One region of the Phreatobacter cathodiphilus genome, then DNA from elsewhere that is predicted to be linked to it. Evidence: riboswitches for the same ligand, from Rfam matches in the RefSeq annotation. Region 1 holds a riboswitch; each other region holds the start of a gene.

Region 1 (2,237 bases):
GCGGGCGGCCTCGTCCGTGTCGGTCGTCATCGCGTCCTCATTTCACCTGCATGGGCAGGCCGGCGACCATGAAGACCACGCGGTCGGCCGCGGCCGCAAGGTCCTGGTGCAGCCGGCCGGCGGCGTCGCGGAAGCGGCGGGCCAGCGCATTGTCCGGCACGATACCGAGCCCGACCTCGTTGCCGACGAGGACCAGCGGACCGGGCGCTGCCCGGCAGGCGGCGACCAGCGCCAGCGATTCGGCCGCAGGATCGCGCTCGGCGAGCATGACGTTGGTGAGCCAGAGGGTCAGGCAGTCGACCAGCACGGCGCCGCCCGGCGGTGCGGCGAAGAGGGCGCCGGCGAGGTCGAGCGGGGCGTCCACGGTGCTCCAGCCGGCTCCGCGGCGCTGGCGGTGGAGGGCGATGCGGTCGCGCATCTCCCCGTCGAAGGCCTGGGCCGTGGCGATGTAGGTCCAGGGACCGGGGACGGCCTCGACGAGCCGCTCGGCATGACGGCTCTTGCCGGAACGGGCGCCGCCGAGGACCAGGGTGAGGGGGGGAAGGGTCATGGGCCGGATATCGCCCAGCCCGGCGCCGCTTGCAAACCGGCCGCGCGGCCGGACACGTCCCGCGCCCGCCGGGGCGGATTGCAAATGGCGCAGCGCCCCGATAGTCCTATGGGGGTGACGGTGCCTCCCCCGGGAGGTGAAAAGGGAACGCGGTGCGACGCCGCGGCTGCCCCCGCAACTGTAAGCGGCGATCCCTGCGCCGAATGCCACTGGACTGCGAGGTTCGGGAAGGCGGTGCAGGGCTAAAGCCGTGAGCCAGGAGACCTGCCGTCACCCGTGCTTCTCATAGGCCCAACGGACGGGGTGTTCCGCTGGCGGCTGTGTCCGGACGTCGCGTGCGTCCGGCTCCGTCTGTGGGAGCTTTGCCGGATGCGTCCGGCCGCCTGACGGAGACTGCCGCGATGTCGACCATCGTTCGTACCGCCCTGACCACCGCTCTCGCAGCGCTCGCCGCGACGGGCCCGGCCCTCGCCCACCACCCGATGGGCGGCGCGACGCCGACCACCTTCCTGCAGGGTCTGCTCTCCGGCTTCGGCCATCCGATTCTCGGCCTCGACCATCTCGCCGCGCTCGTCGTGGTCGGCCTCCTCGCCTCCCGTGCCGGCCGCGGCTGGTTCATCCTGCCCGCGCTGTGGATCGGAGCCATGGGCGTCGGCGTCGCCGCCCACCTCGGCAGCGTCGACCTGCCCGGAGCCGAACTCCTGGTGGCCGGCAGCCTCGTCGCCATCGCGCTGATCGCCGTGCTCAATCCCGCCCTGCCGGTCGCCGTGACCGGCTCCGCCTTCCTGGTCGGCGGCTTCGCCCACGGCCATGCCCTGGCCGAGAGCGTGGTGGGCGCCGAGCCCATGCCGATCGCCGCCTATCTCGTCGGCCTCGTCGTCGTGCAGGCCGCCATCACCACCGCCATCGCGTTCGCTGCGCGCCGACTGTTCCCGGCCGGCGCCGAGGCCCCGGCGGGGTTCCGCGCGGCCGCGGGCGCCATGGGCGCCGTCGGCCTCGTCTTCCTGGTGATCGCCGCCCGAAGCCTCGCCTGACGCCGAGGCCACCATGTCACAACCTGTCGAAAGCCCGGCTTCGGCCGGATGCGAACCCGTTCGCCTGATGGTCTGCACGACCTGCCGGGCAGCCGGCGCCGACGCGGACGCGCCGCGTCCCGGCGTACAGCTCCTCGCCGCCCTCGGCGAGGCCATCGGGGCCGATACCGATGCGGGCGCCCGTGTCGTCGTCGAGCCGGTCGAGTGCCTGTCGGTCTGCAAGCGTCCCTGCACGGTGTCCATCACGGCGCCGGGCCGCTGGACCTATGTCTATGGCGACGTGGACCCGGCGGCCCATGCCGGGCCGCTCGTCGCCTTCGCCGCCCAGTACCAGGCCACCGCCGACGGGCTCGTGCCCTGGCGCGAGCGCCCGGACTTCATCCGCAAGGGCGTCGTCGCCCGCATTCCCCCGCTGGGCCGAGCCACGCCATGACCCCCACCAAGATCCCCTGCACCATCGTCACCGGCTTCCTCGGTGCCGGAAAGACGACGCTCGTCCGCCACCTGCTCGAGAATGCCGGCGGCCGCCGCCTCGCGGTTCTCGTCAACGAGTTCGGCGACCTCGGCTTCGACGGCTCCTTCCTCGCCGGCTGTGGCATCGCCGGCTGCACGGCGGAGGACATCGTGGAGCTTCCCAACGGCTGCATCTGCTG
Region 2 (2,237 bases), 2.2 Mb from region 1:
GGGGTCTCGAACGTATAGGCGGTGCGGTAGTCGGCGCGGGTGCGCTGGGTGCGCGACCAGAAGCCCTGCGACTCGAGGAAGCCGAAGGCCGAGACATAGCTGTCGCGGGCATTGGTGGACTGCTGCGAGGCGTCCGCCGAGAAACGGTGCGTCCAGGCGCCGTCGAGCAGCTTCAGGTTGGCGACGAAGCGGCCCTGCAGGTCGTTGGCGGTGTTGCGGCCGCTACCGTCCGAGAGGAAGCCGTAGGCCGGATCGGTCACGAATCCGGGTCCATAGGCGGTGTTCCCCGGATTGTAGAACCCGCCGCGGCTGACCATGCGGACGACACCCTCGACGTTGAACCAGTCGGTCAGGTCGGCGCCGATCTTGGCGGTGAAGGCGCCCATGTCCGAGCCGTTGGGCCGGGTGGTGCCCGGCGCCACGACGAAACCGCCGGACCTCAGGCCCGAGACCGACAGCGAACCGTAGAACGGCCCCTGCGCGCCGCGCACCAGCGCAGAGCCCTGCACCGTGCCGAAGGAGCCGCCCTCGATCCGCGCCGAGACCTCGGGCTTGGCGAGGCCACGGCCCGACTTGGTGGTGATGGAAATGACGCCGGCTTGGGCGTTCGGCCCCCAGATGCCGGACTGCGGGCCACGGATCACCTCGATCCGGGCGATGTTGTCGACCGGCACGTTGGCGAGGTCGGCGTCGCCGGAATTGACGTCGTTGATGGGAATGCCGTCGACGACGACCAGAACCTGGTTGGATTCGGCGCCGCGCACGCGGGTCTGCGTGAGCCCGCCGCGCCCGCCGGACTGGTTGACGGCGACACCGGGGACGAGGCGCAGCACGTCCGGCACCGAGGCGGCGCCCTGACTGGCGATGTCCTCGGCGGTGATCACCGTGACGGATGCGCCGACGCGCGGGGCCTCCAGCGGCACGTTGCTGGCGCCGAAGACGGTGATCTCCGGCAGTTCGCGTGGCGGCTGCTGGGCGAGGACGGGCGTCACGGCGAGGGCCGCCCCGGCGAGGAGGCCGGCGCGAAGACGGCGTTGGAAGGACGGGGAGGAAGATGGGAACGACATGGGCGGAACTCCGCTCGGGACCACACGGGGTCGCGGAGTGTCTCGCCGGGCGAGAGCAGGAATCCGCGACATTCGGTGTCACGGATCAAGCGGAACGAACCGCTCCCGAACGCGCCATCCCGCACGCACGGACAGTGACGTCGCGGCGGCCGGTCTCCTGGCTTGCGGGTCGTCGCCCGGTCCCGCCTTCCCGAGGCCTTGTCGGCCTCAGTGGCATCTGGGGAAGGGCTCGCCGCTTACAGTTGCGGGGGCAGCTGCGGCTTTGCGGAGGGCTTGTGACGCCCGCCGCGCACCGCATTCCCGTGGCCGTCCCTGGTGAGGGCGGCCGCCGTCGCGAGGCCTCATGAATGCGCCGCGTGCGACCGCCCTGTCAAGGAACGCGCGCCGGACGGGTGTGGAAGCCCGCCGTCACCGGCGGGCCCCTTGGTGCCCTCGGCTCAGATCGCCGGGGTCCACTGCGCCGGGACGAGCTGGTAGCCGTTGCCCTCCTTGGCGATGAAGCCGTTGGAGGGGAAGGGCGCGTGGTAGAAGTGCACCCGGGTCTTCTCGCTCGCCGCCATGTCGAGCAGCCTGCGGCGGGTCGCGCGCGCGGCGTCCGCGTCCATGTCGAAGATCGCCGACCAGTCGGGATTGCGCACGAAGAGGGCGGGGTGGTTGGTCACGTCCGCCATGTAGGTCAGCTTGGCATTGCCCGAGGCGATGACGAAGACCGTATGGCCCGGCGAATGGCCGAAGGCGGCCATGGAGGTGATGCCGTTGCCGACCTCCGTGCTGGGCTCGAAGCGCTTCACGTTGGCGGCGATCGGCCCGAAGACGCGGCGCACGTTCTGGAACGCGCCGCGCATGGCCTCGGGCGCGGCGTTCATCCGCTCGTCCGACATCCAGAACGCCCATTCCGGCGCCGGCACGGAAATCTCCGCATTGGGGAAGACCGCCGTGCCGTCACGCAGCCGGATGCCGTTGATGTGATCGCCGTGGAAGTGGCTGATGACGACCGAGTCGACCTTGGCGGGGTCGAAGCCGGCGGCCTTGAAGTTCGTCATCCAGGTGCCCGAGGTCGGCGCGCCGACATTGCCGTTGCCGGTGTCGAGCAGGACCACCTTGCCGCCGGTCTCGACCACCAGGGTGTTGAAGGGGATCGGCACCGCATTGGTCGGCAGGAAGGCCGCG
Region 3 (2,237 bases), 1.9 Mb from region 1:
CCACCCGCGAGCACCGTGTAGTCGCCGGCGAGCTCCGTCGCGGTGGGAGCGCGGAAGCCGGTGGCGAGGCCGGTGCGGAAGCTGAGGTTCTGCGTCGCCCGGTAGGTGCCGCCCACCGTGTAGGTCGTCGCGGAATAGGGCCGCGACCCCGTCTGCTGGTTGGCGAGGTTCGGCGTCGCGTCGAAACTGGTCGAGCCGCGGGTATGCCGCACGCCGGCACGGAGCACCACCCGGTCATCGAACAGGCGTTGGCTGTTCTCGGCGTAGAAGGCCATCAGCGAGTCGGTCTGGTTGGCGTCCTGGGGAGCCACCTGGGCCATGGTGTAGGGCGGATTGATCGCCTCGCGGTAGCGTGCCGAGCGCAGCCAGCTGCGCTCCAGGTTGAGGCCCAGCAGCAGTTCGTTGCCGGGGAAGAGGTGGACGATCGGCTCGAACTTCGTGCCCATGATGCTCAGGTGGCGCCGGTTGATGTCGAGCCGCGTACCGCCGCTGCGCGAGGCCCAGCGGAAGATGTCCTGGTCCTCGACCAGATAGCTGTGGGAGGTCCAGCGCGCGAAATCCGTCGCCGTCCGGCCGGAATAGACGACGTCGAAGGAGGCGTTGGTGCGCTGGTCGCGGTTGAAGGTGCTCCACGAGGAGCCGCGGAATCCGGCATCGTAGATGCCGTCGCTGCGGATGGTCACGTCGACCCGGTTGAGGTCGTCGATCTGGTGGCCGAAGGCGCCGGTGGCTCCCAGCCGCTGCCATTGGGTGTTCGCCATGAGGCCGCCGCCGGATCCCGACGAATAGCTGTCGCGCCGGCCGCCCGCGAGCCCGAGATAATAGTCGCTTTCGCCGAAGCGCCCTGCCGTGTGGCCCCGCCCCTGCAGCAGCCCCCATGAGCCGCCCTGGATCTCCACGGCGGAACCCTCCGTGTTGCGGCCGTTGCGTAGGATGATGTTGATGACGCCGCCCATGGCGCCGGACCCGTAGATGACCGAGGCCGGACCGCGGACGATTTCAATCCGCGCGACGTCGGCCGGCGACAGTTTGGAGATGTTGGCGGTGCCGGCGCGCCGGCCGTTGATCAGCACCAGCACCTGGCTGCGGAAGTCCTTGCCCTGGCCGTCCGAGGCGCCGCCGCGGATGTTGATCGAGGTCTGGCCCGGGGTCCATTCGGAGAAGAAGCCAACGGCGTTCTCGGCGAGGAGCTCCGTCACCGACTGGGCCTGGCTGCGCGCCAGTCGCTCTCCCTCGATGACCTGGACCGTGCCGGTGATCTGGCTGCGCGGTTCGGGCCGGCCCGTCGAGGTGACGACGATATCGTCGAGCACGGTCGCGGGAGCCTCCTGCCCCGTGGCGATGGAAGGCATGAGCGCCAGGGCGGCGACGAGGGGTGCCGCGCGGCGGGCTCCGGCTGGATATGCGATCATCATGGTCCCCTCGGGCCGCCACGCGGGCGCCCGGCAATGTCGCCGGAAGCGTGGGGCTCCGGAGTCGAGATATGGAACGTTATAATATTACATAACCGGACGATGCAAGCCGGCCTCGGTCCCTGGCGGGCGCGGCGCCGCGGGAAGGGCGCGCGACCATGCCGGGGGAGGGCGCTGCGGCGGAGAGTTGGCGTCGTTTTGCATCGGCCGGGTTCCTGTTGGAGCGGGGCCGTGCGAACGGATGAACAGCGGCGGACCGCTGTCACACGCACCGCCGGAGCACCCCGCCCGAGGTCGTCTATCTGGTCGCGGCAGGTCTCCTGGCTCGCGGGTCGGCGCCGGCTCCCGTCTTCCCGGACCCCGACGGGTCCAGTGACATGAATGGGAGAAGGCTCGCCGCTGACAGTTGCGGGGGCAGCGCCGGTCTCGCACCGGCTTCCCTCTTAGCCCCCGATCTTGCGAGTCGGGGGACCGTGACGCCGCCAGCTAAGGATCGGTGGCAGGTCCTGTCAACCGCCGCGGCGGCAAGGGGCGCCCGTCAGCCCGCGTAGCGCTTGGCCCCCGCGACGCAGGCGACCACGGCCACGGTCACCGCGATCATAGCCGCGCTGACGGGCTCACCCAGCAGGGTCGCCGCCAGGGTCAGGCCGAAGAACGGCTGCAGGAGCTGCAACTGTCCGACGGCGCCGATGCCTCCGAGAGCGAGCCCGCGATACCAGAACACGAACCCGATGAGCATGCTGAACAGCGAAACATAGGCGAGGCTGACCCATTCGGCCGTCGTCACGGCGGCGAAGGAGGGCGGCCAGGCCCAGGCTGCCAGCG

The links. A riboswitch is a leader RNA that binds a small molecule or an ion and turns the genes downstream of it on or off. The one in region 1 is predicted to bind cobalamin.
Region 2: linked by a shared signal. The riboswitch ahead of C6569_RS05695 (TonB-dependent receptor plug domain-containing protein) and the one ahead of C6569_RS16615 (HupE/UreJ family protein) in region 1 are both predicted to bind cobalamin.
Region 3: linked by a shared signal. The riboswitch ahead of C6569_RS04290 (TonB-dependent receptor) and the one ahead of C6569_RS16615 (HupE/UreJ family protein) in region 1 are both predicted to bind cobalamin.

What each region holds. Positions count from the first base shown of each region.
Region 1 is NZ_CP027668.1:3,462,188-3,464,424, reverse strand. It holds gene cobO (cob(I)yrinic acid a,c-diamide adenosyltransferase) at 1-30, opposite strand, end outside; gene cobU (bifunctional adenosylcobinamide kinase/adenosylcobinamide-phosphate guanylyltransferase) at 38-550, opposite strand; cobalamin riboswitch at 652-836, shown strand; gene C6569_RS16615 (HupE/UreJ family protein) at 952-1,584, shown strand; gene C6569_RS16610 (DUF1636 family protein) at 1,598-2,017, shown strand; gene cobW (cobalamin biosynthesis protein CobW) at 2,014-2,237, shown strand, end outside.
Region 2 is NZ_CP027668.1:1,176,365-1,178,601, forward strand. It holds gene C6569_RS05695 (TonB-dependent receptor plug domain-containing protein) at 1-1,067, opposite strand, end outside; cobalamin riboswitch at 1,198-1,415, opposite strand; gene C6569_RS05700 (MBL fold metallo-hydrolase) at 1,505-2,237, opposite strand, start outside.
Region 3 is NZ_CP027668.1:870,646-872,882, forward strand. It holds gene C6569_RS04290 (TonB-dependent receptor) at 1-1,415, opposite strand, end outside; cobalamin riboswitch at 1,706-1,903, opposite strand; gene C6569_RS04295 (DMT family transporter) at 1,951-2,237, opposite strand, start outside.